4 regions of the Hoeflea sp. CAU 1731 genome follow, and region 1 is predicted to be linked to each of the others. Evidence: riboswitches for the same ligand, from Rfam matches in the RefSeq annotation. Region 1 holds a riboswitch; each other region holds the start of a gene.
What was found. Region 1 has a riboswitch for cobalamin ahead of lpxD (UDP-3-O-(3-hydroxymyristoyl)glucosamine N-acyltransferase). Riboswitches for the same ligand answer to the same signal wherever they lie in the genome.
Positions count from the first base shown of each region.

Region 2: linked by a shared signal. The riboswitch ahead of AAFN47_RS05635 (aromatic ring-hydroxylating oxygenase subunit alpha) and the one ahead of lpxD (UDP-3-O-(3-hydroxymyristoyl)glucosamine N-acyltransferase) in region 1 are both predicted to bind cobalamin.
Region 3: linked by a shared signal. The riboswitch ahead of AAFN47_RS15255 (TonB-dependent receptor plug domain-containing protein) and the one ahead of lpxD (UDP-3-O-(3-hydroxymyristoyl)glucosamine N-acyltransferase) in region 1 are both predicted to bind cobalamin.
Region 4: linked by a shared signal. The riboswitch ahead of AAFN47_RS08555 (CbtB domain-containing protein) and the one ahead of lpxD (UDP-3-O-(3-hydroxymyristoyl)glucosamine N-acyltransferase) in region 1 are both predicted to bind cobalamin.

Region 1 is NZ_JBDQQS010000015.1:922-8,260, forward strand. It holds gene AAFN47_RS21035 (hypothetical protein) at 1-107, opposite strand, end outside; gene lpxD (UDP-3-O-(3-hydroxymyristoyl)glucosamine N-acyltransferase) at 126-1,178, opposite strand; cobalamin riboswitch at 1,361-1,564, opposite strand; gene AAFN47_RS21045 (TetR/AcrR family transcriptional regulator) at 1,639-2,286, opposite strand; gene AAFN47_RS21050 (TonB-dependent receptor domain-containing protein) at 2,546-4,564, shown strand; gene AAFN47_RS21055 (siderophore ABC transporter substrate-binding protein) at 4,678-5,583, shown strand; gene AAFN47_RS21060 (ABC transporter permease) at 5,626-6,585, shown strand; gene AAFN47_RS21065 (iron chelate uptake ABC transporter family permease subunit) at 6,575-7,339, shown strand, end outside.
Region 2 is NZ_JBDQQS010000002.1:319,396-326,734, reverse strand. It holds gene AAFN47_RS05640 (FAD-binding oxidoreductase) at 316-1,413, opposite strand; partial or broken gene AAFN47_RS05635 (aromatic ring-hydroxylating oxygenase subunit alpha) at 1,430-2,677, opposite strand; cobalamin riboswitch at 2,793-2,994, opposite strand; gene AAFN47_RS05630 (cobalamin-binding protein) at 3,072-3,857, opposite strand; gene cobF (precorrin-6A synthase (deacetylating)) at 3,859-4,632, opposite strand; tRNA gene AAFN47_RS05620 (tRNA-Asp) at 5,095-5,171, opposite strand; tRNA gene AAFN47_RS05615 (tRNA-Val) at 5,382-5,457, shown strand; gene AAFN47_RS05610 (MFS transporter) at 5,600-6,883, shown strand; gene AAFN47_RS05605 (MATE family efflux transporter) at 6,890-7,339, opposite strand, start outside.
Region 3 is NZ_JBDQQS010000009.1:6,195-13,533, reverse strand. It holds gene AAFN47_RS15265 (FecCD family ABC transporter permease) at 1-794, opposite strand, end outside; gene AAFN47_RS15260 (ABC transporter substrate-binding protein) at 791-1,627, opposite strand; gene AAFN47_RS15255 (TonB-dependent receptor plug domain-containing protein) at 1,634-3,577, opposite strand; cobalamin riboswitch at 3,723-3,937, opposite strand; gene AAFN47_RS15250 (LacI family DNA-binding transcriptional regulator) at 4,013-5,041, opposite strand; gene AAFN47_RS15245 (ABC transporter permease) at 5,182-5,997, opposite strand; gene AAFN47_RS15240 (ABC transporter ATP-binding protein) at 5,994-6,761, opposite strand; gene AAFN47_RS15235 (ABC transporter substrate-binding protein) at 6,786-7,339, opposite strand, start outside.
Region 4 is NZ_JBDQQS010000004.1:104,479-111,817, reverse strand. It holds gene cobN (cobaltochelatase subunit CobN) at 1-3,483, opposite strand, end outside; gene cobW (cobalamin biosynthesis protein CobW) at 3,486-4,559, opposite strand; gene cobU (bifunctional adenosylcobinamide kinase/adenosylcobinamide-phosphate guanylyltransferase) at 4,565-5,089, opposite strand; gene AAFN47_RS08560 (CbtA family protein) at 5,086-5,823, opposite strand; gene AAFN47_RS08555 (CbtB domain-containing protein) at 5,836-6,015, opposite strand; cobalamin riboswitch at 6,057-6,383, opposite strand; gene AAFN47_RS08550 (GGDEF domain-containing protein) at 6,437-7,189, opposite strand.

The DNA of each region.
Region 1 (7,339 bases):
GTGAAGGTCCGCGTCATCTTGGAATCCTGAACCGACCAGTTCTCGATAGGATTGGGTATGAAGTAGCGCACAGGCGCGATTAATCGGCGATCATCCCAGGTCCGCATCCCGCGTCATCGCGGACGCTACCGCCCTTCTGTCGTTCGCGCGCCGCGCGCCCTTGAACCTTGTCTGGCGCTGGCGATCTGGCGGAAGAAATCCCGACGCGGCTGCGCCGGACTGCCCAGCAATTCCGCCTTTGGCGGCACATTGCTGATGACGCCGGCCTGCGCGCCGATGCTGGCCCCGTCGCCAACGTCGAGATGCCCTGCAATCGCCGCTTGTCCGCCGATCCGCACGAAATTTCCGATCCGCGTCGAGCCCGCGATGCCGACTTGCGCCACAATGACGCAGCATCGTCCGATCGTCACGTTGTGGGCGATCTGGACGAGATTATCGATCCATGTTCCGCAGCCGATAATGGTGTCGGTGGCAGATCCACGGTCGACCGTCGTGTTGGCGCCGACCCGCACGTCATCCTCAATTATCACCCGTCCCAATTGCGGGATCGCGAGAAAACCGCTCTTTGTGCTGGCGAAACCGAATCCCGGCTGGCCTATCCGGCACCCTGCTCCGATATGGACACGCGATCCGACAATGGCGTAGCTCAGGCTCGCATTGCTTTCGATCACGCAATCTGAACCGATGGATACGCCGCGCCCGACCGTCGCTCCGGCGTCGATGCGGCAACCGGCAGCGACTGAGGCGCCGGCTTCCACCACCGCGTGGGAGCCGATGCGGACCGAACTGTCGACGACGGCGAGCGGATCGATCCAAGCCGTCGGATGGACCCCGCCGGCATGGTCGCCAACGGGATGGAACAGGTTGCAGACCCGCGCCCAAGCGGCGTAGGGCTCGGTCGAGCGAATGGCGATGGAGCCTTCCGGAAGCTGGCTTTCAAGCGAAGGATGTATGATGACGGCGCCGGCTTTCGTGTCCGCCAGCGTCGCCAGATAGCGGCGATTTTCCAGGAAACTGACTTGGCGCCCACTCGCCTCCTCCAGCGATGCAACGCCTTCCAGCAGGATTTCCGACGCATCGGCGTCGCCCTCCGCATGCCGCGCCACAGTCGCCACGTCGAACGGACCGACGCGCTGAAAAAATTGCGGATCACCAACCAATACTCTGTCCTCCTGCAAGGAACGTCCCGGCTTCGCCGGAACCGGTTCCAAATGGGGTATCGACTGCCCGCGCCAGCCCAATGGAGACGATCCATTCTGCCTGCGCCTGAGGGCCGGGTGAACATGGAGGAAAACGTCAGCCGGACCCGATCGAAAGATCGCCGATCATTCGTTGCCTCACGACCGCCCTCCGCGATCAGTCGACTTTCTCACTCATGGTTGGTTTCCGGGCTCTGAAGCCTGTCCTTGCGAACATCTCCGACACCCTTCCCGGACAGGTCGTTGTCCAGTGGCTCGTGTCGGGCGCGGCTTCAATACCGTTGCGGGGGCAGCGCCGGCGTTGAACCGGCTTCCCAATTATCCGCCTGAACGAATCCGGCGGCGCCATAAGCAAGTGCAAATAAACACAGGCGGTCGTAAATGACAACCAACCAAAACACCCGCCGTGAGCCGGGTTGGACTTTTATGCGGAGTGCGATCAGTCTCCGTACGCTTTTTCGATAAAGGAACGCACGCCGCTGAGAACGAATGATTCAACGGCCTCGCGCAACGTCTCTCTGCTTTTTTCGTCACCCGCAGAAACCATGGCGTGCATCATCGCGACGCCGCCGCTATACATCAGGCCCAGCATCTCGTAGAAAGCCGGCCCCATCGTCACGGGGCGGCCGGAACTTTCGGCAATCATCGAAACCAGTTTCGAGATGCCCTCGTTTTGAAGGTTCTGCGCGTTCCTTAACGCCACCTCACGCTCAATCGACGCGCGCTGAATGAGAGGAATGAACGGGTCGAGCGCATTACGACGGCTGTCGACGCCAAGCGTCAGGAGCGCCGCCAGATAGACACGCACCACATCGTCGAGCAACACGGATGCGTTTTCCATGCTCCAGGCCTCAGCAAGCCTGGACAACATGTCATTCACGGTCACGTCCAAAAGCTCGAATTTAGCCGTCAGCAGCGCCTGGACCAATTCGTCCTTGCCGCCGAAATGATAATTTATCGCTGCAACATTGGCGCCCGCGTCTTCCGTGATCGCACGAACCGAGACCTCCGAAATGCCATCACGAGCCATCAGCCGCTCGGCGCTTCGAAGCAGTCGGTCGCGCGTATTCAGGTGGGAAGCGTCCATCTGGTGCGTCGTAGTAGAAGAAAGTGTTTCGAGCAACGTTATGTCCCTGTTCAGCCCGTGGCAATCGCCGTTGCAGAATAGCGCCGGAAGCGAAAAAATTCAAACAATGTTTAAAAACATGTTTTACATGACTAAAAAAGTCACCTATAAACCGCAATCGAACGGGTCGGGGTAACGACCGTCATTTTTTAGCGATCGTCGTTCACGCAGTTCCATGCATCGGCGTAGCCAGCACCACGAACATTTGGGGAAAATGGCAATGCCATACGAATTTTTCCGCGCCAGCCTTTACGCTGGCAGTTTTATTGCAGTCGGCGCAATCGCGGCCGAAGCCCAGGCGCAGAGCGCTACGGTGGAAGTAACCGATTCGGCGGACACCACCGAACTGAAGAAAATCATTGTCGAAGAGGGTGAGGACAAGGGCGACAAACATGCCGGCGCGGCCGATCGCAACCAGTCCATCTACATCTCTTCGGAGGAACTGGAGCTTGTCGACCCGCAAAGCTTGAAAGAGGTATTCGCGGGGGACGCCTCGATTTCCGTCGGCGGCGCAATGACCACGACACAAAAGGTCTACGTCAACAGTATCGACGAACTCAATCTCGCCGTCACGATCGATGGCGTCCTGCAGAACAACAGGGTTTTCCATCACAACACTACAAACTACGTCGACCCGACGCTGCTGAAGTCGGTGCGCGTCGATCCCGGCGTTGCGCCCGCCGACGCAGGCCCGGGCGCGCTGGGCGGATCCATCGTCTATGAGACCGTGGACGCCGCCGATCTTCTCGAAGAAGGCAAGAATTTTGGCGGCTATGCGCGCGTCAGCTACGACACCAACAGCAGCACATTCACCGAAGCTGGCTCGCTCTATGGCCGCGCCAATGGCTTCGAATTTTTGGGCTACGTCAAATACGCCGACGGAGACGACTACACCGCCGGCGACGGCTGGACGATCCCCGGAACGGCGGCCGATTTTCTGAGCTTTCTCGGCAAGGCCGCCTATCAGTCGCTCGATGGGCACCGAATCGAAATCAAGGCGCAGCAGGTTCAGGACAGCGCCCTGCGGCCTTATCGCGCCAACTTCGGCGACCTGCCCGGCATCGAACCGGAAACCCGGGTTTATGACCTGACGCAACGCAACTTCTCGGTAAGCTACAGCGTCGAAGACGCGCAAGGGCTATGGGATCCGAGTATCGTCGTCGGTTACAGCGACGCGACAACCGCCATTCCAATCTATTTCGACCGGCGCTCCGGTGAAAACCTGCAGATCAACAGTGAGGGAACCGCCGGCACCTGGACGGCTAAGGCAGAGAACACGTTCAACCTGGATGAGAAAAACTCGATCACCGCCGGCATCGACTTTTACTCCACAGAAAGTGAATATGTCGACGATATCTACACGATCGACGGCCTGAGAGAAAAATCGACCAATCTCGGCTTCTACGGGCAGGCGCGCCTGGAACCGCTCGACGGTTTTCATCTGTCGTTCGGCGCCCGCGGCGACAATCAGTGGTTCGAAGGCCTCGGCGGCGAGAAACTCGAGAACTTCGGCTTGAGCGGCAACGTCTACGCCGCATACGATATCAACGACTACCTGACCATCAACGCCGGTTATTCGAACGTGTTCGGCGGCATCGATCTTGAAGAAAATTTCATCTACGTTCCGAGTTGGGATTACGCCGGTCTGGAGCCCGTCCGCTCGCAAAATTTCACGGCCGGCATCGAATTCAACTACAAAGGCTGGCAATTGACCGGCGGCGTTTACCGCACCGACTTCGAAAACTTCCGGGAAGCTGACGGCAACAAGGACTTCACCACCGAAGGGTTCAAGCTGGGCGCCGGTTATAACTGGGGCAACGGATTTTTCCGCATAACCTATTCCAACAGCGAACTGACCGTCGACGGCGACTATGTCGATTCCTACTATGCCGGCGATATGGGCATGCCAGTTGGACAGGTGATCGCCGCAGAAATCGTCCACTCATTCGAACAATATGGCGTGACCGTGGGATCCAGTCTCGACGCAGCTCTCGAATATGACGGGCCGGAAAAGGCCGGTGAATCGGCGCTGCCTGGCTATGCTGTCTTCAATGCATTTGTGGAGTACAAGCCGATCCAGCTTCCGAACCTTACTCTGAGGGTCGAAGCCAACAATATATTCGACGCAACCTACTCCGACCGGGCGACCTATGGCGCCGATTATGACGATGAAACGGTGCTGCAGGAGCTCTATGAACCGGGTCGGTCATTTTTGCTGATGGCAAAAGTCAAGTTCTAGGTCGCACAGGCCCTTTCTCAGTGGACATCGGACTCCTGTTCTACTAGGTCAGGTTAACCTCTCAGCCAGACTTACAGGTCCAGCCAAACAAGTCCGTCCGAAGGAGATTTCGAATGTTCAGATTGTTGGCCGCGGCGGCCTTGACAGCCGTACTGGCGACAGGCGCTACCGCCGCCATTGCGGATGAGATTTCAGTGGATACGGCGACTGGTCCTGTAACCGTTCCGCACGCGCCGGAAAAAATTGCTGTCTTCGACATCGGCATTCTGGACACCCTCGACGCGATCGGCGTTGCGCCGGACGGCGTCGTCAATCGGATCTATGTCACCTATCTCGAGGACATCGTAGAACAGGCGGAACCGGTCGGAACTTTGTTCGAGCCGGATGTCGAAGCCCTGCACGCGATGCAGCCCGACCTGATTATCGTCGGAACGCGAACCTCCACAAAAGTGGACATGCTGCAGAAAATCGCGCCGACGATCGATATGTCAATCTGGGGCGACAACTACCTGGAGCAAACGACGGGACGTCTTGCCGCCGTCGGCGGCATTTTCGACAAGGAAGAGGAAGCCGACGCGCTTCGCAGCGAACTTGAAACCCTCGTGGCGGAAACCCGCGAGGTGGTGGATGGCAAGGGAACAGCCCTCATCATCATGACCAACGGGCCGAAGATTTCCGCTTACGGCAAGAATTCCCGCTTTGGCTGGCTCCACAGCGACCTCGGCATTCCGCCGGCGAAAGAGGATATCGAGAACTCGCGTCATGGCGAAGTTGTGTCCTTCGAATATGTGCACGAAATCAATCCGGACTGGCTGATCGTCATCGACCGGGCGGCCGCCATAGGTCAGGACGGCGAACATGCCAAACAGACCCTGGAGAACGCGCTGATCTCCAACACGTCCGCCTGGAAGAACGATCATGTGATCTATCTCGACCCCGCAAAAGCCTATGTCGCAATGGGCGGTGTCCAGGCGACCACCGACCTCGTCAAGACGATCAGGGATGCATTTGCGCAGTGATTGCGCCCAAAGCTTTTCCGACGGCGTAGAGCAGGCGGCATGATGACCAAGCTGCTTGTCGGCGTCCTGTTCGCATTACTTTTCACAGCGAGCCTGTTTACGGGCGTCGCCAACATCAACCCCGGCAGCCTGTTCAGCCAACCGGACGCGCTCTGGATTTTGCTGGTAAGCCGGCTGCCGCGCACGCTGGCGGTGATCATCACCGGAAGCTCGCTTGCAATTTCCGGCATGATTCTGCAGATGCTCGCCCGCAATCGCTTCGTCGAACCCGCAACCGCCGGAACGGGACAGGGCGCAGCCGTCGGCATCATCGCCGTGACCATACTGGCGCCCCAGGCCTCGCTCATGGTCAAGATGATAGCGGCGGTTGTCGCCGCGCTCGGCTCCACCCTGATCTTTCTGCTCCTCATCAGAAGACTTCCAGTGGATCGGCCGCTTCTGATACCTCTGGTCGCGCTGGTCTATGGGGGCTTTGTAAGCGCTATCGCGATCTTCTTCGCCTACCAACTCGATCTTCTGCAGTATCTCGAGGTTTGGATGCATGGCATGTCCGGCGAGTTTTCCGGCGTCATGATGGGTCGTTACGAATTGCTCTGGATCGCCGCCATCCTGTCGCTGCTCGCCTATTTCGTCGCCGATCAGTTTACGATTATCGGGCTCGGCAAGGAAATGACGCTCAATCTCGGACTTGGTTACCGCCAGATTGTGGCCTTCGGCATGGTGATTGTCAGCGTCGTCACGGCTGTGAGCGTCGTCACGGTCGGCATGATACCGTTTGTCGGCCTTGTCGTGCCGAACATCGCCAGCCGCATCATGGGCGACAATCTTCGGGCCAGCCTTCCATGGGTGGCCGTTCTCGGATCGATGCTTGTCCTCGCCTCGGATCTTCTCGCCCGTACGATCAGATACCCCTACGAAGTTCCCGTCAGCATCATCTTCGGCGTCTTCGGCGCCTGCGTGTTCCTCTGGCTTTTGTTTACGAGGCCTGTTCATGCCAGGTAGACGATTGCTGATCCTTTTTGCTCTGCTCGCGCTCTCATGCGTTTTCTATCTGACCTATGGCGCGCGCGGCGACATAGGCTTTGCGCTGCAGTTTCGCGGCCCAAAACTGGTGGCGCTGATGATCACCGGCGCAGCGATCGCCGTTTCTACAAAACTGTTTCAGACCGTGACCGGAAACCGCATTCTGACCCCGGCGATTATGGGCTTCGATTCCCTGTATGTGCTGATCGAGATCACCCTGCTGTTCTCTCTCGGTGGATTCGGCTATGCGGTGCTTGGCGAAAGCACGCGGTTTTCGTTTTCGCTTGTGCTGATGATCGCAGCCTGCATTGCGCTTTTCGGAACTTTGATGCGGCAAACGCAACGCGATCTCCATCGAATGATCCTTGTCGGCATCATTTTCGGAATTCTCTTCCGATCTATCTCGGGCTTGCTCGTGCGCATGATCGATCCAAACGAATACGCCGTCCTGCAGTCCAACCTTTTCGCCAATTTCAACCAGATGGACCTGGATTTGATCGGGCTGAGCTCCCTGCTGATCGGCGTCGCGATCTTCGCCGCCTGGCGCATGCGCAACACGCTCGATACGCTGGAGCTCGGGCGCGAAATTTCCATCAATCTCGGGCTGGACCACGACAGGCTCGTGCTCGTCGTGCTTGGCATTGTCGCTCTGCTGGCGGCGGTGTCGACCGCGCTGGTCGGTCCGATCATATTCTTCGGCCTGATTGTGACCAGCCTCGCCCACCAGATTGTG
Region 2 (7,339 bases), on a different contig from region 1:
TTGGCTTCGACGCGTCCACTCAGAGGCATAACCAGCGCCGCGTTCGTCTTTCTGAATTGCCGGAAACTTTATTGTTCGAACTTGAGACTGCAGCTTGCTGCAGCAGCGCGCGGAGCCGCCGGACTTCCACTGACAATGGCAAGCGACGCTCCAGACGCGCAATTTCCCGCCGCGCCTCGTTCTCGATTTCAGCGTGATCTGGAAGATCCAGCAGCCACTGCAGAAACAGGTCTTCGGGCGCGCGCGACTGCGATCTTGAGCGTAACGGACTCTCCTCCTGAGCGGGCGAATGGCAACGACGGTCTGGCCGAATGGTCATACATCGACCACCAGCGGCGAGGTTGGCCGGGAACAGCAGGCCAGAATATATTCGTCCTCGATTTCGTGATCGAGGATTCCGCCATTATGCTCCATCACGACGGAACCGGAAAGCTTTTTTACCTTGCACGTGCCGCAAAGTCCGAATTCACAGGCGGCTGGAATACGCACGCCAGCGGCGCGCGCCGTCTGGAGGACGGTCTGGCCTGTGATGCAATCCGCATCGACGCCGGAACTGGCAAAACGCACCGCCACGCTTTCTTCCGCCATTTCTTCGACAATGGCTTCGATAGCGGTTTCAACGGCTTCCGCAGCGGGCGATCCGAAGCTCTCCTGATGGTAGCTATGAATGTCGAAGCCACTGTCTTCAAGCATGCCGCGCACGCTGCGCATGAACGGCTCAGGGCCGCAACAAAACACCTCCCGCTCGCCAAAATCTGGCACAAGCAGCGAAAGGCGCACCGGATCAAGCCGGCCACGATGACCGAAGGACTTCTCATGTCCCGACTTGTCGTCAATCAGGAAATCGAGCGAGAGGCCCGGCATGCGATTGCTGGTGAGTTCAAGTTCCTTGCGAAAGATCACTTCGTCCGTGCGCCTGGCGCAACTGAGAAAGGCGACATCGGTCCATGGCGCGCAGTCGTTGAGCCAGCGCAGCATCGACATCATCGGCGTGACGCCGGAGCCCGCCGAAATGAAAAGATACTTCGCCGCTGGATGGTGATGCAGCGAGAAATCCCCGCCAGGGCCATAGGCCCTCAGATGCATGCCTGTCTCCAGGTTGTCGAACATCCAGCGCGTGCCGACGCTGTCCGGCTGCGCCTTGACCGTGACCGAAATCGAAAAGGGCCGCGACGGGCTCGAAGCCAGAGTATAGGTTCGCATCAGCGGCTGCGGCTCGACCGGCAGTTCCAGCGTGATGAACTGGCCGGGCATGTAACGAAACCAGGTCTGGTTGTCAGAGCGGAACGTGAATGTCTTCACCGACGGCGCTTCGTCTGCGATGGCGATCAGTTCAAGGACCTGCAGTTCGTGATTCCACGGCTGCATTTCATCGAGATGGCGATAAAGTACGGGCTCGAAGCTCTTGTTCATGCCTATTTGAGTCACGTCAGGCCACGATCTTCATGGATGCCGCCTCGCCGTCAGCCAGTCTCGACTCGATGAAGCTGCAGTACCACTCGACGAACTGGATCACGCCGCCCTCATGAATTTCCGAATAAGGACCGGGTTCGTAAGCTGGCGAATGGATGCCGACTGCGTTTTCCTCGACAATCCGGCGATCCTGGTCGTTGGTTTCGGTCCAGACATGGATAAGTTCGGCGAGGTTGTAATCGACGCCCTCGACGGCGTCCTTGTGGACGAGCCACTTGGTGGTGACCGCCGTTTCCGTGGCGCTGATCGGCATCACGCGAAACGTCACTGCGTGATCGGTCAGAACATGATTCCAGGTGGTCGGATAGTGATAGAGCAAAAGCGAACCGATCCGGTCGGTCGTCACGTCGTCGGAGAGCCTGCGGTCCACCGCCCGCCGACCGGTCATGGTGTAGCTGACAGAGTCCTGGAGCAGCGGCATCCGCGTTGCCCTGAACTGTCCCGCCGGGTCTATGCGAAAGCGACTCGGCAGACCGGCTTTTTCACATTTGGCCCAGTGCGCAAGCATCTCCGGATCATTCTCCCCGCCCTGCGCGCCGGTCACCGTGGGCGCTTCAGGAAAGGTCTTGCACAATTCCGGATGGCTTCCTGCGCAGTGGTAGCACTCGCGATTATTCTCCCACACCAGCTTCCAGTTGCCTTTTTCGATAATCGTCGATTCTTAAGCCACCTTTGCTTCGGTCAAACGGTGCGGAAGAAAATAGGGCTCCATTGTCGTGCGGAACGGCTCGAAGTCAGTCGGTTTGTCGGCAAGGCAGATAAAGATGTACCCGCCGGCAGTTTCGCAGGCGACCGGCTTCAGACCGTATGGCGCGCGATCAAAATCCTCTGACATCTGACGCGCATAGACAAGGCTGCCGTCAAGGTCGTACGTCCATTGATGGTAGGGGCAGACCAGGCGCGCGGTCATTCCCTTGGCGGCGCTGCAGACGCGGCTTCCGCGATGGCGGCAAGAATTGTGAAACGCGCGAATGTCGCCTTCCCTGTCCCGCAACACAATGACCGGGTAGGCTCCGACCTCGACCGTGAAGTAGCTCCCGGGCTTTTGCAATTCGCAGTCGTGGTCGATAAACAGCCAGTCCCGGTACCAGATCAGGTCCAGATCAACTTCATAAAATCGTGGATCGGTGTAGAACGGCTGTTCGAGAGAAAAGCCAGAGCGGCGACTTCCTAGAAGTCCCAACATCTCGTCATGTATATCCATGTCCCGTCCCTGCCAAAGGACTGAACTTGGTGGTGATAGAGGAAAGATTTGGCATGGCCTCCGATCAATCGGCGGCACCGCATCTTTGCCTCTTGACCGCCCACCGCGATCAGTCGGTTAAATCCTATCCGCGGCTGGTTTCCGGGCTTCGGAGCTGTCCTGACGGACTGTCCCGACACCTTCCCGGACTCCTCCGTTCAGTGGCTATCGTCGGGTTATTCGCTCCGCTACCGTTGCGGGGGCAGCGCCGGCTTCCAACCGGCTTCCCAATTATCCGCCCTGACTGGCAGCGCGGCACCTCGGATCATGACAGGAAACCACAATATTTGGATTCGCAACGCTGAGAATGCGACATGGTCTGCGCGCCGCGCGACGGCGATCGCCGCATGAGGAATTATCCGTGGATGGCAGCCACGATCGCGTCCAGTCCATCGGTCAGCGCCGCCGGCCCCGGCTGCAAAATAAGCGGTGACTTTATTTCGACGATCCGGCGGTTGCGCACCGCCGGAATGGCGTCCCAGCCGGCGCGACCGGAGATCCTTTCGGGTCGAACCTTTTTACCACACCAGGACGCGAGAATGATGTCTGGAGATGCTTGCACCACGTCCGCTGCAGCGACGATGCGATCTACCGCCGCCTTTTCCTTCGCCTTTGCCGCAAAGACGTCGTCTCCGCCGGCGACAGTGATCAGTTCCGACACCCAGCCAATCCCGCTGATCAGCGGATCGTCCCATTCCTCGAAATAGATTTTCGGGCGCGCGCTTCCGCCAGCGGCCTTTCGCACGCTATCAAGCCGTTCTTCGTAGGAAAGAGCCAGGTCTTCAGCCATCCGCGAGGCGCCGACCATCGCGCCGATCATTCTGATCATCGCAAGGATGCCTGCGATATCGCGTTGGTTGAAGACGTGCACAGCGACGCCCGAACGCACAAGTTCAGCGGCGATATCGGCCTGAATGTCGGAGAAGGCAAGCACAAGGTCCGGCTGCAAGGCCAGCAGCTTCGGGATATCGGCCGATACAAACGCTGAAACGCGCGGCTTTTCACGACGCACCTGCGGCGGACGAACAGCGTAGCCGGACACCCCGACGATCCGATCCCGCTCTCCGAGAAGATAGAGCGTCTCGACAGTTTCTTCTGTGAGACAGACAATTCGTTTCGGGGGAAATGAGCCGACGGGCATTCTATTCCCCGTCGTCCTTCCCCGGCCGGGTCAGCAGGTAGCTGTCCATGATCCAACCATGTTTTTCCCGGGCGTTATCCCTTAGCCGCTCGATTTCGTCGCCAACGTCGCGCACTTTGCCGGACAAAAGGATTTCCTCATCCATTCCGACATAGGCGCCCCAGTGAATATCCAGGTCTCCGTCGACTGTCTTGAAGGCGTTCGCCGCATCCAGCATGACGACCACGCTGTCGACATCGTCGGGAAAACCCTCAGCCAGTTTACGGCCTGTCGTGATCATGATCGACGCACCGATTCCGTTCAAGGGAACCCTGTGTCGCGCGGCGAGCGCCTGCACACTGCTGATTCCTGGAATTACTTCGTATTCAAGTTCAAAGGCGCCTTTCGCGCGGATCTTCTCCAGTATGCGCAACGTCCCATCGTAAATCGAGGGATCGCCCCAGACAAGGAAGGCGCCGCAGTCATCATCGCCGAGCTCCTCCGTCAGCAGTCGCTGATAGACGTCCTCGACCTGTTCACGCCAGATCCTGATGTCTTGCCGGTAATCCGGCGAAGACCGTTTTCTCGGCGGGGTGGCGAAATCCACCATCCGATAGTCATCGTTGCGAATGAAGCGCTCGCAGATTTGCCTGCGCAATTGCGCCAGATCCGTCTTCTCCGCTCCCTTGTCGGGTATGAACAATACGGAAACCCTGTTCAGCGCATCAACCGCCTGAATCGTAACGTGGTCCGGATTGCCGGCGCCGATGCCGATGACAATGACCTTGCGTTTCATAGTCTTCCATCCGCGGTCCGATCAGTTCCGGTCAAGGGCGTCCCTCTCTGAGACATGCTTTGTTGCTCCGGTAGTCGCTAGCTGCAAGCAAGCATCGATCATAGAGACCAGAACGTGAAACGAAAACTTTCATGGTCAAACGAATAGCGCAATTCACACGTTTGCAAAAATACGAAACAGCCCAGTACAATTGCAAGCAAGGTCAGAACGCCGCAAGGCGTTTTGTCGGTTGAAACAAACCACAACGCCGCATCGATCATCGTGCACTACTGCACGGATACCGGCGAGATCAACAAGATCGTGGATAATATCTGCGCGCATTTCCCGAAAGCTGCGCTGAATGGCTCGGTGATTGAGGGCCATTGCGAAACATCTAAAAGGAACAAAAGTGCCCAAAAGTTGGAATATCGGCCAGAATTCCAACTTTTCCAGATTTTATAACTTGCTAAGTCATTGAAAAAATGGCGCGAGTGACGGGGCTCGAACCCGCGACCTCCGGCGTGACAGGCCGGCACTCTAACCAGCTGAGCTACACCCGCGCTTTTGTCTCGCGTCTCTGCGAAACGTGAGCGGTCAATTAAGCCGTTCCCCCCAAGCTGTCAAGCGCGTTCGGGAGGAATTGCGACGTTCTCATAACAATAATCCACTTGCTCTGCGGCCGTGGATTTTTCAGCACAAAAGCCAAGCGGACAACGATTTTTTCTTGCACTTGTCCACCGAAGCGCATAAACGGTGCGGAGTTTTCTTCAGGGCGGTTAGCTCAGCTGGTAGAGCGCTTCGTTTACACCGAAGATGTCGGGAGTTCGAGCCTCTCACCGCCCACCATCATTCCTCCGGTATACCAGCAGTATGGAGGACAGCCCTTACAAGCACTTTCGCACAGGCGATGTGCGATAGTGACGCAGATTGCGTTGGCGCCTCATCTCGCTTAGGCTTCGTCGAGGCGTTGTTTCGGGGGGTAACTGCCATGGCCGGTCGGTATCGATGGTTCGTCGTGTTTCTGCTCTTTGCAGTCACCGTGGTCAACTATATCGACCGCTCGGCAATTTCCTTTGCGGTGCATCGAATCCAGTCCGAATTTGATCTCGACTCGAGCCAGATCGGTCTGATTCTGGGCGCATTCGGCATCGGCTACATCATCAGTACCCTGTTTGGGGGCATGGCGGTGGACAGATTCGGCGCCAAACGCGCCTATTTCGTCGCTGTTCTCGCCTGGGCGGTCAGCATCGGCTGGACGGGCGCCGCGACAGGGTTCCTGATGCTCTACGCGGCGCGCACCGCGCTGGGACTGGCCGAAGGACCAAGTTTTCCGACGACGACGAGCGCCATAACGCGGTGGCTGCCGCCTCAGGAACGAGCAACGGCTCTCGGCGGGGCGCTTGTCGCAGTGCCGATCGCGCTCGCCATAGGCGCTCCGCTCGTCACCTTGCTGATCGGCATGTTCGACTGGCGCGCGATGTTTTTCATCCTGGCCGTCGCGAGCCTGATCTGGCTTCCCTTCTGGCTCGTCTTCTATGCAAATGATCCATCAGAATCAGATCGAATAGGATCGGAGGAAGCAGAGCACATCGCCCGCACGGGCCGTGACGAGCCGTCCGCGACCCAACCACCGCCCAGAGCACACATTTGGAGAGCCCTCCTCACGACGCCTACCCTTTGGGCCAACTATTGGGCCTATTTCGTCTTCGGGTACTATCTGTTTTTCTTCATGACCTGGTTGCCGGAATATTTGCGCAAGAGCTACAATCTAGACCTTTCCAGTGTGGGCCTTGTCAGCTTTCTGCCATGGGCGACAGCTGCGGTGTTGCTGGTCGCCTTTGGCCGCTGGTCCGATGCGATTCTCAAACGAACTTCGAGCCTGCGGGTTGCGCGCAGCTTCCAGATTGCAGGCACGCAACTGGTTGCAGCGCTGGCGATCATTCCGGTAGCCCTTTCCAGCAACATTGTGGTCGCCGTTGCCGGAATTACGGTCGCCGTCGCCGCCTCGATGGCTGCGAACGCCGCCTACTACGCCGTCATCGCCGATCTCGTTCCGCGAGTCGCAGGAACGGCGATGGGTATAATGACCATCTTTTTTGCCGCCTCGGGCTTTCTGGCGCCGGTCATCACCGGTTATGCGCTGGAAGTAACGGGAGACTTCCGACCGGCGTTCTGGCTGATCGCGGCGCTCGCCGCCTCCTCCGTCATCGGGATTCTGGTGTTCCATCATCCGGACCGGGACGCCAAACGTCTCGGTCCGGAATTGGAATAACGCCGGTCAGCCTTCGACGAGACCGAGGCGACGACGCGCGGCGAAGCGCCAGTTCATCAGCGAGGCTGCGAGCACCAGTCCACTGGCGAGACCCCACCAGACGCCCTCCGCTCCATAACCCATCACGAAGCCGAACAGGTATCCGAGCGGAAGGCCAACGATCCAGTAACTGGTCACGGCAATGAACATCGGTATCTTGGTATCGTTGAGACCGCGCAAAAGGCCGCTTCCGACAGCCTGCAGACCATCCGCCACCTGAAACGTTGCGGCAATCGCCAGAAGCGGCGCTCCCTGACGCAGAACCGCGGCGGCGTCCGGATTGTCCTTGTCGAGATACCAGCCGATAAGAGTATCCGGAAAAAGCCAGAACAGGGCGGCTGACGTCAGCGTAACGACGATCGACAGGCCAACCGCCACCTGACCCGCCTGGCCAAGGCCGCTCCAGTCCTTGCGGCC
Region 3 (7,339 bases), on a different contig from region 1:
AGCAGATGCGGAACAACTAGTCCGACGAAACCGATGGCGCCGGCGACTGCAGTCGCGCCGCCGATCATGGCGGCGACGCCGGCCACCAGGAGCACTCGGAGCCGGACCATGCGGACGCCGAGCGCTTCTGCCGCGTCTTCACCCAGCGTCAGCGAATCGAGACCGCGGCCGAGCGGCAGTATCAAACAAGCGCCAAGTGCGACGAAGGGCAGCGCAAGCGCAACATGCAGGAAGGATCGGTCGGCAAGCGAGCCCATCATCCAGAAAATGATTTCATTCGCCGCAAACGGATTGGGAGAAAGGTTCAAAACCAGCGACGTCAACGCGCCCGCCAAGGCCGATATGGCGATGCCGGCGAGGATTAGCGTCAGCGTGCCGCCGCGACGTCCCGCCAGAAGAAGAAGCAGGGTGACAGCGACGCCCGCGCCGGCGAGAGCCGCAAACGGCAGCGCGAGCGCGAAAGCCGCCGTCAGCCCGGTCTGGATCGCGAGAACAGCGCCGAGAGCCGCGGCGCCTGACACGCCCAGAATGCCAGGTTCCGCCATAGGGTTGCGCAGATAACCCTGCATGGCCGCGCCGCCAAGACCAAGAGCCGCCCCTATCAGAACGCCGAGAATTGCGCGCGGCAGGCGAATTTCACGCATGACAAGGGAAAGCGGACCGGCGTCGCCGAATATCAGCGCGGACAGACTGAGATGCGGCGAAACGCCCGCTGGACCGACCAGCAGTGAAATGACAAAAAGCAAAAGGGAAAGCAGACCAAGGCCAAACAGGAGGCGGACATACGCCGTCATTGCGACTCCTGACCCGCATCGCGTTCAAACGCGAGATCTGCGATGGCCCGCAACACGTGCGGCGTTCCGCAAACCCAGTCACGATCGGTAAGAGGCGCGACGCCCGCCTCTTCCAGCAATGCGCTAAGCGCCGGGTGGTTCAGTATTTCCTCGGCACGTGAATTGCCGGTCCGGCGCTGCGAAAGAACGACGAGATCCGGAGAAAGCATGACGAGGCGTTCGAGCGCCAGCACGCCGCCACGATCGAGGCCTGCCTCCTCGGCGACATTGCGCAAGCCGGCCGCCCTGAGAATGTCGCCGGACAGACTCTCCGGACCGGATGTGTAGCCGTGCGCAGCGTAAATCGCGGCGCGGGGGCCCTCTTCGGCGTCTTGAGCAAGTCTTCCAAGGTCTTCGTCAAATTCCGCGACAAGGGCGATTGCCTTTTCCGGGTGACCGAGATGCGCGCCCATCTCGGTCATCCGGTCCCGCACGTCCTCCATCGAGTCGGCTGGAGCCATAACCGCCACGGGAATACCCAAACGCTTCAACATCGAGACGGTCGCCTGCGTCGTATACTGTCCGGCGATCACCAGATCCGGTTTCATCATGAAGATTTCCTCCGCCAGACCGTGATTGACGGAAAAGGCCTGCGCCTCGCCGGCCATGGCGGACGCCTCGGGATCCCGGGCCAGATAGGACACCGAGATCAACTGGCCGGGCGCCGCCAGCATCATCGCGAGCTGGTCGGTGCACAGGTTCATTGACACGACGCGTTGCGGCGTGGCGGCAACCTGCGACGCGGTGGCGAGCACAGCCAGCAGGATGCCTGATATGCGAGCAACGACCGTCATGACTGATCAGAATCGACCTCTCAGACCAACATAAAAGGTGCGCGGCGGCGCCAGGTAGCCCTGCACTTCTTCGTATTCCTCATCGAACAGGTTCTGAACCCGCCCCGTCAACAGAATATTGTCCGTCAGCTGGTGCTGCGCGGTCAAATTCACCACGGTGTAATCATCGAGACTGGTCAAATCGGAACCGTAGGACGGCGCAGTATAATCGAAGTCCCAAAGGTCTGAAACATAACGCACATCCGCTCCCAGTCGCGTCTTTCCGTTTGGAAACAGATAGGAGACCCGCACGCCAAGTTCATTACCGGGCCGCCGCACCTCGATCTCGCCATCGGGATCCGTGGCGTCGAGCCAGGTATAGTCCACGCCGACCGTAAGACCTCTGACAGGCTGAACCTCGACTGACGCCTCGATACCCTGGCGGTGGCTTTCGCCGTCCAGATTGACCGGAGTCGACTCACCCGTCACGTAATCATAGGTCGACGAGATCTCGTTTGTCAGATCCTGGTTGAAATAGGTCAGTCCAAGCACGGCGCGATCATTCCAGAGCCGCTGCTCGACGCCGATGTCATAACCGATGCTCTCTTCCGGAATAAGATCGGGATTACCGATCCATGTGCCGGGGTTGTAGCCGAACTGCTCATACATCGTCGGATTCTGGACGCCCGTGCCTGCCGATGCGTGAAAACGGGTCGTCTGGTTGGGAAGCAGGTAGGAGACGCCGACAGACCATGTCGTCGTATCCTCGAAATCATCGTTCTGATCGTAGCGGGCGGTCGCCTGCAGGTTCAGCGCATCATCGAAGAACCCGCCGCGATATTCCAGAACATAACCGTAAAGCTGCCGCGTCTGCTTCTCCAGCATGGCCGGATCGAACACCAGATCGGCGTCGTTGTTCTGGAAGGTTTCCTGCCTGCCCTCGACCAGAAAACTCACGATCTGGCTTGCCGAATCCACTTGTGGCGCATCAAGCGCCACCGTGCCGCGATATCTCAATTTCGTGCGCGTCGTCGTGAAATCGGACGTCTTGGCGCCGGCGTCGGTGGTAATGCTGTCCATGTTGGCGTAGGCGAAGAACAGATCGCTGCGATAGCGCCCGCCAAAATGGTCGGACCTGATGTAGGCGGAGCCGAAGAAATTCTCGATATCCTGCTCAAGATCGGCGCTCGTCACCAGACCCTCTTCCGTCGCGGCGCCGAAATTGAACTGGTCGTATTCGGAGTTCTGATCGACGTAGCGCAGGGTCCCTCCGATGGTGATGTTTTCCGTCAGATCGAATTCGCCGCGTGCGTTGAGCGTTGTGTTCTGATCGCCGTCATCATCCCCGCCGGGCGTGTTGGAAACATCATAGCCGCCGGTCACCCGGCGCGCAGCCGAAAGGGACAGACGCGCCCGTTCGTTCGCATAGCGCAGCGACGCGGCTCCTCCGCCGCTTTCCTCGTTGCCGATTTCTGCTTCGGCGGTTCCGTGAAAGCCGTATTCAGTGGCGGATTTCGTAATGATATTAATGACGCCGCCGATTGCGTTCGAACCAAAGACCGATGATTGCGGGCCGCGCAACACCTCGATCCGCTCGATATCGTCGGCAAGCAGATTTGAGAAATCATAGCCGCCGCTCGCCGGGTCGTTGACTTCAACGCCGTCGATCAGCACCAGCGTATGATTGCCCTCCGCGCCACGGATTCGCACCTGGACGGCGCCGCCCACACCGCCGGTCTGGCTGACCTCAACGCCGGGCAAAGCGCGCAACGCGTCGGCGGCGTGACGAACCTGTCGGTTTTCCAGATCTTCGGCAGTGACGACAGTGACTGAGCGGCCATATTGCTCGGCTTCGATCGGCGTGAGACCGCCGCCGACAATGATCGTGTCGAGCACAAACGGCTCGACGTCCTGCGCAGATGCCGCGCTGGACACCAGCAATGATCCCGCCACAACGAGCTGACTTCTCATGATTATACCCCCAACAGGACCGGCGGCCCAAAGGCGTCGCCGCGTACATAAATTGTCCTCGGATGGGGATAACCCTGATCCGTAGACGGTTGCAGATGCCACCACTACGGATAGTCCGCTGTTTCTCGCGCGGCCCCGCGCAAGAACCGGGTGAGCCGCTCTGGCAGGTCTCCTGACTTGCGGGTCATCGCAGAGGCCGGCCTTCCCACGGATTGCATTTCCGCAGTGGCGTATTCGGCTCTGCTCTCCGCCTACAGTTGCGGGGGCAGTTACGGAATTGGAAACCCTTCGGGTCGAACCTCACCGTATTCCCTGTTGGCTGAACGGCGAACCGTCCGAACCAGAGCACGCAAATTTCTGGGGGACGCCGGCCTGATTGTCAAGGGCGGGAAGGTGACTGTTCGATGTCCTGGAATTGGAGGCCGGAGACCAGCTTCAAGATAAGCCGACCTCTGTCGACCGTCTGACAATCAGGGTCGGCTCAGGCACCTTCACCTTTCGCTCCAACTGGTTGTCGGACATATGCGACAAGAGCATGTCGACAGCAATTTTCGCCACCTCATCCAGATGCAGGTCAATCGCGGTTAGAGGCGGATCACACTCGCGCGATCGGATGCCGTTATACCGGGTGACGATCTTCACGTCTTCGGGCACGTTCCTGCCCAAGGTCCGCAAGGCTTTCCGAGCGCCGACGGCGAACGTCGCGAGCGGCGCAAGCAAACCATCAATATCTGAATGGTCAGAGAACAGCGTCTCCACAGCGACCGTTCCACCTTCTTCAGCGTCGCTTTCTTCAGCCCAGTGGCAGATGATCTGCATGCTGTTTACTGCGCAGAAATCCGCATAAGCGCGATGCATTTCCGAGTAAAGCTGGCGTTGAGCCGTGCACAAAATAACCGCGATCTTGCGCGCGCCGACCTGTCTCAGATGATCGAGGCTTTTCATTGTCATTTCGTAGTAGTGCATATCGACATAAGGAATGTCATAGCCGCTCGCCACAAACCGCCCGATCGAAACGATCGGTATGCTGCGTTTGACGAGCGCATCCAGGTTCTGGTCGTCGTTGGCGGGCTCCACCGCGATTACTCCGTCAACCAGCAGATTGGGAATAATCCTGCTCGGCGCGCCGGTCGGCGGCACGATGACCAGCGCCAGATCCTTCTCCAAAGCCCGTGTTGCTGCGGCCTCGGCGATTTCCATCAGAAATTCCAGCCGTCCACGTCCCGCAGGAATGGCGGACGTGACCGGCGAAAGCAGCGCTATGCTGTTGACTTTTCCTGTCCTTAGCGACGCCGCCCGTGGATCGGGATTGTAACCGAGTTCGTGGGCAATAAGACGAATTCGCTTTGCGAGCTCCGGTGAAACGTAACGCTTGCCGCTCAACGCATTCGAGACCGTAGGCGGAGACACTTTCGCTGCCTTCGCCACGTCGCGAATCGAAACGGCGTTTTTCTTCCTGAACATGGGGTCTGAATAATCAGAAAAGTCTGTTGCGGTCTATCAAAAGCGGCACGCCAGTCCTCCTCGCTCCGAAACATGCGTCTTGTTCAAGCGAATTTTGGGCGCCAATTTCCATCCGCCTCGACGAGGGTACGCCGAGACAGTCAAGCAGCGGATTCATGCCAGCCCCTCAATACGAGGTTGCCAATTGCGCTGACTGCAGAAAAGAAAAGAAATCCAAGCAGGGTCGCAGCAAAGATTTCCGCAAACAGCAGAGCTGTGTGCATCTGGCCCTGCGCAAAAATGATCTGGACGCCGAGCCCGCCGCGCCCGCCTCCCGTACCAATGAGGAATTCGCCAACAATCGCGCCGATAACCGAAAGTCCGGCTGAGATTTTCAGCCCTGCGATCAGTTGAGGCATCGCCGAGGGTAGCCGCAACTTGAAAAATGTCACGGCGCGACTCCGGGTCTGCATATCAAACAATTCGACAAGCACTTTCGGTGTGGATCGCAAACCGAGCAGCGTATTGTTGATGATGGGAAACAGGGAAATAATGATGCTGATGACGATGACCGAAGTTTGTCCGTAGCCAAACCACAGCACGATCAAGGGAGCGACCGTGATGATCGGAACCGTTTGCAGCAGGACGGCATAGGGATAAATGCTCTTCTCGAGGAACGGCGACTGGCTCATGACCGCCGCCGTCAGGACGCCACCGACCGCGGCGATGGCAAATCCCGACAGGGCTTCGACGAACGTTATCACTGTCGCCTGTGCAATCACCGTGAAATTTTCCAGGGCGGCGCCTGCGACGACGCCCGGGCCGGGAAGCAGCCAGGGACGGTCGGCATAATAGGTGGCCGAAAGGAGATACCAGCACAGAACGCCGGCGACGGCGACAAGCAGGACCGGGCCAGCGGCGTTCATGAGTGCGCCAAGCCTTCCGGTCGACAACGCGGATCGTCCGCCACGCATCATATCCGCTCCCCGAAACCCTGTCGCAGCGAGGCCGAAATACCTGCCGCAAGCCTCGTGAACTCTGTGGACGCACGCACGTCCGGTGTTCTCGGAAAGGCGAAGGGAACCTCGACAATGTCAATGATGCGTCCCGGTCGCGTCGACATGACGACGATGCGATCAGCCAAATAGAGCGCCTCATAGACGTTATGCGTCACCAGAAGCGCTGTCAGGCTCAAATTCTGGCAGAGGGTGGAAATTTCTTCCTGTAGAATGTCCCTGGTGATTTCGTCGACCGCGGCGAGCGGCTCGTCCATCAACAGGAGGCTGGGCCGAAAAGCGATCGCCCGCGCCAGCGACAACCGCATTTTCATGCCTCCGGAAAGTTGATGCGGCAAGGCGTCAACGAAGTTGTCGAGGCCAACGGTTTCCAGGGCTTCTGTCGCAGTCTTGCGTCTTGACTGTCGTTCAACGCCATTCAACTCCAGCAGCAGTTCGGCGTTGCCGAGCGCGTTCCTCCAGGGAAGCAGCCCAGGCTCCTGAAACACGAAGGCTAGCGTATCATCGGCCGGCATGGAAATCTTGCCCGCCGTTGGCTCCATGATTCCGGCGATCAGTCGAAGCAGCGTCGATTTCCCGCAGCCCGACGGTCCGACAATCGCGACAAACTCGCCCCTTCGGATGGACAGGCTCGATGGCGCGAGTGCAACCAGATCTTCATCGAACGTCTTGGATACCTCGCACACACCAATCGCTGTTTCCGAAACGCCGCCGCTCGTCACCATCGCGCCTTGAAGTCCTGTGCTTGGTTACTCGTTGCACCCGGATACGAAAGACGTATCGTAGGCCTCTTCAACACTGAAATCATCACCCAGCATGTTTACTTCCCGAAGCTGCGCCGCAAGCTCTTCCCAGCGCGCCGGATCCATGCAACCGATCTTCGTACGGTCGGCTGGAAGCATGCTTTCGATCAGTTTTTCGGCAGCCATATCATGGATATCCGGGGCAATCTGGCTGTTACGCGCCATCAGCACCGGTTTGACGACCGTCGGATCTTCGGCGAATTTCGTCCAGCCCTCCTTCACGGCCTTCACGGCGGCTTCCACCAGTTCCGGTTTTTCCTCGATCATTGCGTCGGTGGTGTAGAGAACATAATAGGGTCGGTATCCGAGTTCCTCGACCTTGAACTCGTCGAAAGCGACCCCTTCTTTTTCCAGTCTCGCAGGCAGAAAAAGGGACAGCCCCTGTTGCACCAGCGTCGGGTCCGTGCGGAACATGGTAAGATCGCCGGTGACCGGAAGTTCCTGAACGCCTTCCAACCCGTATTTCTTCTTGATCCACTCCCAGTACGGCGCGCCGAGCG
Region 4 (7,339 bases), on a different contig from region 1:
GATCTCGAATGCGCCCTTGTAGCCGTGCCGCATGACCCCCGCGATCCATTTCGGGTTGACGACACGGGCGCGCACCACGCGACCGATCTCGTCTTCCAGCGTTCGGATCACGGGTCGTTCCGGGCGGGAATGGTCGTTGTGATAGACCGTCGGACGCGCGCCTGTAACAGACTTCACGGCCGCCGTCATGCCGCCCTCGAACTGGTAATAGTCGTCGCTGTCGAGCAGGTCGTGTTCGCGATTGTCCTGGTTCTGAATGACGGCCTCGATTGTGCCCAGCCGGCGGTCGAGCGCCTTTCGATCCCCCTCGCCTTCAACGCCGGCGCCGTAGGCGTAGCTGCCCCAGACTTTGTAAGCTTCGGCGAGATCTTCGTCAGACTGCCAACCTCTTTCGTCGATCAACGCCTGCAGTCCAGCGCCGTAGGCGCCGGGTTTCGAGCCGAAGACGCGGAAGCCGGATTTCCGAAGCGCTTCATCCGGACTTACTCCTGCCTGTTCCAGAGATACCCGCTCCGCCATCATGCGCGCGGCGACCGGGTTGTCGCCGGGATCTTCATCGAGCGCGCTTACGGCGCGGATCGCCTTGTCGAACAGTGCAATCTGATCCGGGAAGGCGTCGCGAAAGAAGCCGGAGATGCGCAAGGTCACATCAACGCGCGGTCGGCCAAGTTTGGCGATCGGCATGATCTCGTATCCGGTCACGCGGCGCGAAGCGCTGTCCCAGACCGGCTTGACGCCAATCAGCGCCAGGGCCTGGGCGATGTCGTCGCCACCGGTGCGCATGTTCGACGTGCCCCAGGCGGTGAGACCGAAGGATGTCGGCCATTCTCCATTGTCCTGTGTATAGCGCGTTATCAGCATTTCGGCTGATTTGCGACCAAGTTCCCAGGCGGTTTCCGTCGGCACGCTTCGGCTGTCCACAGAATAGAAATTGCGACCTGTGGGCAATACTTCCGGTTTGCCGCGCGTCGGCGCGCCGGATGGACCCGGATCGACGAAACAGCCCGACAGCGCCCTTAAAAAACCTTGTATCTCCGCAGCTCCGCAAGCGCGCACCGAAGGCTCCACAACATCTTTGACGCCACGCAGCACCGCCTCCGTGGCGACCCACTCCGAAGGACAGGGCTGGGAACCGGAAACGAGGTGGCTCGCTAGCAGTTCGATCCGCTCCACAGTGTCGCCATGCGTACGCCAGGCTTCGTCGGAATGTTGTGCCAGAACGTTCGGGCGCAGCCCTTCCCAAGGCGCGCCCATCGGACAATCGAGCGGGTCGAAGTCGAGAGCCAGATCTTCTGCAATCGCCCGCTGGAGGCTTGCGTCGGCGCCTTCTCCCGCGCCTCTTGGAACGCGCACAAGAGCGGTGACGAGATCATCAAGCAGCCGTCCTACCGGAGATTTGCCGAATATATGCAGACCATCCCTGATCTGCATTTCTTTGAGATCGCAAAGATAGGCGTCCAGCTTTTCGAGCGCTGTGTCGTCACTGTCGCCACCCGAGATTCCTACGTCCAAATCAAGACCGATATCGCGGACAAGATTGAGAATACGGGATTTCAGAAGCTTCAGGCGACGCGGATCGCTGCCGGAAGCCTCGTAATACTCGTCGACAAGAGCCTCCAGATCCTTCAGCGCGCCATAGGACTCGGCGCGTGTAAGCGGCGGCGTCAGGTGATCAATGATAACGGCGGCCGTGCGCCGCTTCGCCTGTGTCCCTTCGCCGGGATCATTGACAATAAAGGGATAGACATGCGGCATTGGGCCAAGCAACGCATCCGGCCAGCACTCGGCGGACAACGCCAGCGCCTTTCCAGGCAACCATTCAAGATTACCGTGCTTGCCCATATGCGCGATGACATCCGCTTCAAAATTCTCGCGCAGCCAGGCGTAGAAAGCGATATAGCCGTGCGGAGGAACAAGATCCGGTGAATGATAAGTCTCTTTCGGATCGATATTGTATCCGCGCGCCGGCTGGACGCCGATCACGGTCTCGCCGAGGCGCATCAGCGGGAGAGCGAAACTGCCTTCGCAATAGAAGGGATCGTCCTCTGGACCGCCCCAGCGGTCGATAACTTCCCCCCGGATCTTGTACGGCAGCGCATCAAAGAACCGAAGATAGTCCTCCAGGGACAGCATCTCGCGGATTTCGCGCGCGTCGACCGCCGCATTAGTGGGCCCTGCCATAAGCAGGTTCATCAGCGCGTTGCCGTCGGCGGGAACCGCGTCAACGTTGTAGCCCGCCTGTCGCATGGCATTCAGAACTTCGACCGTTCCGGCCGGGGTATCGAGACCGACGCCGTTGCCGAGCCGGCCGTCCCTGTTGGGGTAATTGGCGAGAACGAGCGCAACACGGCGGTCCTTCGGCTGCTTGCGGCGGAGTTGCGCCCAATTGGCAGCAAGACGAGCCACAAATGCGACGCGGTCGGCAACCGGTTCGTGCGTGACGATATTGGTCTCGACCGCCTCGTCCCATATACCGGCCGATTTGAAAGAAATGGCGCGGGACAGTATCCGGCCATCGACCTCGGGCAGCGCCACATTCATCGCCAGATCACGCGCCGTAAGCCCCTGCGCAGAGTCTTGCCAACTCTCGACTGTCGATCCGGACAGGATCACCTGAAGAACTGGTGCGCCGGTGGATTCCAGCACAGTCGAGCGCCGGGCGCCGCCCGGTGAAGAGACGGCGAAACCCGTGGCGTTGATGACAATGTCAGGCGGCGCCGTTTCGAAAAGAGCGCTGACCGTCGCCGCGCAAACAGGATCCTTGAGGCTGCCGACATAAACCGGCATAGGCTGCAGGCCTCGTTCCTGCAGCGCCTCGATCAGAGCTTCGACGGGCTTCGTCTGCCCCCCTTGCACGAGCGCCCGGTAAAAGCATATCGCCGCAACAGCCTTTTCCGATCCGGTCTCGATGATGTCGTCGACATGGCGAATGTCTCGCCCCGGCCACCACAGACCGGCTTTCAGCAGTGGAACCGCAGGTCCCGGCTTGTCGTCGCCAGTCAGTAGAGTTTTGGCGAAATCCAGAAAGCGGCCGGCGTTCTCGATCCCGCCCTCGACTAGATAGGACCAGAGAGCCTCTGAATCTGCTCGAGGCACAGTTCCATAGTCCAGCAGGCCGGGATCCGGCTTGTCGTCGCCTGGAAGCACCGCCAGCGCAATGCCGCGTTCGAAACACAGCGCATGAAGGGACTGCAGCGCGTAGGAAAAATAACTAGCGCCGCCGAGTGCACGCACAACAACAAGCCGCGCCTGGCCGGCAGTCTTTTCCAGATACGTGTCAACCGACATCGGATGCCTGAGCTGCATCAGACTTGCAAGGCGAAGTCGCGGCGCATCTTCACCACGCATTTTTCGCGCTTCGGCGAGGCTGGCCAGTTCGGTATCGGCTGCGGACAGAACGATCATGTCGGCCGGCGACTGGGCGAGATCAATCGCCTCCTCGCCATCCGCTATCGATCCTTTCTGCGCGACCAGAAGGTGCATGTCTAAGCCTGCGCTGCTGTTCCTGCCGCGCGTGCGATCGCATCAGATATTACAGTTCGATCCATGTCGTGCAGTCCAATCACAACGAGACGAGAGTTTGTCGCCTCACCTGGCTTCCACGGGCGATCGTAGTACCGGTCCATACGCGCGCCGACACATTGGATGACCTGTCGCATGGCCTTGCCCGGCACCGAGACAAAGCCTTTGACCCGAAGAATGTCGTGATCAGAGATAATGGACTCGAGCATGCGCGCAAATCCATCGGGATCCGGCAGTTCGCCAAACTCGACCACGAAGCTTTCGAATTCATCATGGTCGTGATCGTGGTCTCCACCATTCTCATGCTCGATTTCATGGTGCGATTTGCGCTTGGATATCTCGTCCTCGGTCGCCGAACCGAGACCGAGCAGCACATCGTTTGCGACTTCTCCGTTGCGCGATACGATCATCGCCGTCTTGCGGCTGGCGCGCCCTGCGACTTCGACGCGCACCGCCTCTAAGCCGGTTTCGTCCAGGAGGTCAGCCTTGTTGAGCACTATCAGATCCGCAGCAGTCAACTGGTCTTCGAAAAGTTCCTCCAGCGGGCTCTCGTGATCAAGCGATTCATCGGCTTGTCGCTGCGCGTCCACACGGTCGTGGTCGTCCGCAAACCGGCCTGCCGACACCGCCGCGCTGTCGACAACGGTCACAACGCCGTCGACGGTGACCCGCGTCTTGATGCCAGGCCAGTTGAATGCAGCGACCAGAGGCTGAGGCAGCGCGAGACCCGAAGTCTCGATAACGATGTGATCCGGCCTTTCCTCGCGTTCGAGCAGCTTTTCCATGGCGGGGATGAAATCATCGGCGACCGTGCAGCAGATGCAGCCATTGTTCAGTTCCACGATGTCATCGTCACTGCAATTCTCGACGCCGCACCCTTTCAGCACCTCGCCGTCAACTCCGAGGTCGCCGAACTCGTTGATGATCAGCGCAATCCTTCGGCCATTGGCGGCGGTCAGCATATTGCGGATCATCGTTGTCTTTCCCGCGCCCAGAAAACCTGTAATCACTGTCGCGGGAATTTTTTCGCCTTGCATAGCGCTTAACCTTTCAGTTTCATGGGAAGCCCGGCAGCGACGAGATAAACCTCATCAACCAGCTCTCCCAGTATTTGGTGCAGCCGCCCGGCATGATCCCGGAACTCCCGTGCCATGCGGTTTTCAGGCACGATGCCCATGCCGACTTCGTTGGAAACCAGGATGATGTGGCCCGGCAAGCTTCTCACGCGCTCCGCCAAGTCTTCACATCGCGCCTCGACGTCCCACTCTTCCAGCATCAGATTTGTGATCCAGAGCGTCAGGCAGTCCACGAGGATCGCCTTGTCTGCGGCCGCTTCTCGAACAAGCAGTTCCGCCAGCTGCAATGGCTCTTCCAGCGTCGTCCAGTCCTGGCCCCGACGCGCGCGGTGATGGCCGATGCGCGCCGCCATCTCTTCGTCATACCCAAGGCGCGCCGTCGCGACATAGACAGCGCCAAGTCTAGACTCGTCCACCAGCCTCTCGGCAAAGCGCGACTTGCCTGATCGGGCGCCGCCGAGGACCAAAACCGACCCTGGACCCTTGGTCACGCTCCTTCTTCCAGCCTGTCCATGGCCGCCCCCATAAGCAGACCCAGAACGACCCAGAAAAACGCAGTCGTTGCAAGCGTCGCCACGGCGAACTCGGCGGCGAGCAAAGCCGGCACGTCGCTGGTAATGATCTCTGGCTGGGGAGCGCCGTAGACATGCGGCAAGGCGAGCACCACGACGCCCGCGATCTTGGCCCATATTTCGGATCGCACGACCAGCAAGTACAATCCGGTCGCCGACAGGATCACAGTGGCCACCCACCAGACCTGACGATCGGCGAGGTCCGCGGCGGGAAAGCCGGGAAGTTCAGGCGGAAGCCCGAGCGCCGGGAGAAACTGGAATGTGAGCCACCCTGCAGCGCCCCACAAGACGCCTGTCTTCGCTGTTATGGGGATTCCCGTCAACAAGACAGCGGCCAACAGAATCAAGCCGTATCCCGCTCCCACAACGAGATTTGCAAGTATCGTTCCCCAAAGCCGATCGAGGCCAAAAAGGGCGCCGCCTTCTTCTCCCTCGTGAGCATAGGCCATGGTCACGGGACTCAAAAAGTCTGTGAGAGACATAATCAAAGACTCGCTTGGCGCCAGACTTTGCTCGACACGATCCCCGCCGACATTCTCGAATTCTTCGGCATGCAGGATAAGCGGCGTGACCTTGATTTCCTGAGCGACGCTCATGAAAACGCCAGCGATCAGTCCTGCCACCAAGGCGGCAAGAAGATAACGAACCATCATTTCAGCTTCTCCTTAGTGGCAAGGAAAGCCGTATGCGTGGCGAGCGTCGTGAGCTGTGTCGTGCAGGACCGCCGAATTGGCGAAGCCCGCTCCAAAAATGAAAAATGCGCCTACAATCAAAGCCGTTACGGCTATCGTGATGCGCTGTCCCGCTGCACCAATTGTGTGCGACTTGATCGTTCTGTTAGCCATTGCAACCTCCGTGACTGGCTCGTATTCCCAATTTGCGGGCGCATTGCCCGTCACGAATGGCAGGTCTCCTGGCTCACGGATCGGCAGCGATTAGCTGCCAGGCTCACCCTCGCCTTCCCGAATTCGGCGGCGCCAAACGGACGATTCGCAGACGATTAGAGGCGTCCGTCGGTTTATGGCGCCGCCACTTCAGTGGCTTCCCGTTCGTAAAAAGCGCACCGCGCATCACACAAACGGCCGGGATCGCCTGTCCGCTCTACAGTCGCGGGGTCGGCTGCGATTAAAGCGCCCTGTTTGGGTCCGCCCGTCGCATTCCCTCTTGATCCCTTCCGGCTATGCCTTTCGGGACCATTCGTTATTTATCATTATTGCGCTGGGCGACCGGCTGTCAATCGAGAACGCCACAGAGGCGGAAATACGGTCAAACGGCGAACGGCATCGCCTTCCTGTCCGGACCATAGCTGATACGGTTGCGACCTTCGCGTTTCGATTTGTAGGCGAGCATATCAGCTTCCTGCATCGCGTCGTTGAGGTCCCCGTCCTTGCCGACATGCGTTGCTCCGATGCTGACTGTCAGCTTCATTTCGATGTCTTCGTGTCGGAAAACATGCCGCTCGACTTCGTGGCGCAAACGCTGGGCGACATGCCAACATTCTCTCGCGCTGCTGCGATTAAGAGCGATGGCAAATTCCTCGCCTCCAAGACGTCCAATAATGTCGTCCGGGCGCAGATTCTCACGAAACAAATCAGCCATCTGGATCAGCACCGCGTCGCCAGCCTCGTGGCCATAGGTGTCGTTGACGCGCTTGAAGTGATCGATATCGAGCACCATCAGGCTTGCGCTGTCTCCCAAACCCTCTCGCGTTACTCTTCCTTCCTGCAACAGGTCGATGAAGGCGCGGCGATTGAAGAGACCCGTCAGCGGATCTGTTCTGGAGAGCTTCCTGAAGTATTCCACAGCAAGATCGGCTCTCGCCTGCAGGAAAACCATGTAAAGAACAAAGGGAACGGCGACGACGACAGTGAAGCGCAAGGTGAGCAAACTATCCGCAATCTGCGCCGCGCCGCGCAACTCGCTAGCGAAGAAAACCGTATTGATCATCTGGGTAAAAACGATGATCGCCACCATGAGGATAAGCGATCTCGAGAGAATCAGGCCTCTGCGGTTGCGCACGATATTACCGAAAGAAAGGCTCATGTCGGGTAAAGAATCACGGTCAATACCCGAAGCAAAGCGAGAGACAGAGTTGGACGAGGGTTTCGTGACCACGATTTGCTTTGCCAGTTTCTTTGGATGCGCACAGCTCTCAGCAAAAAAACTTCT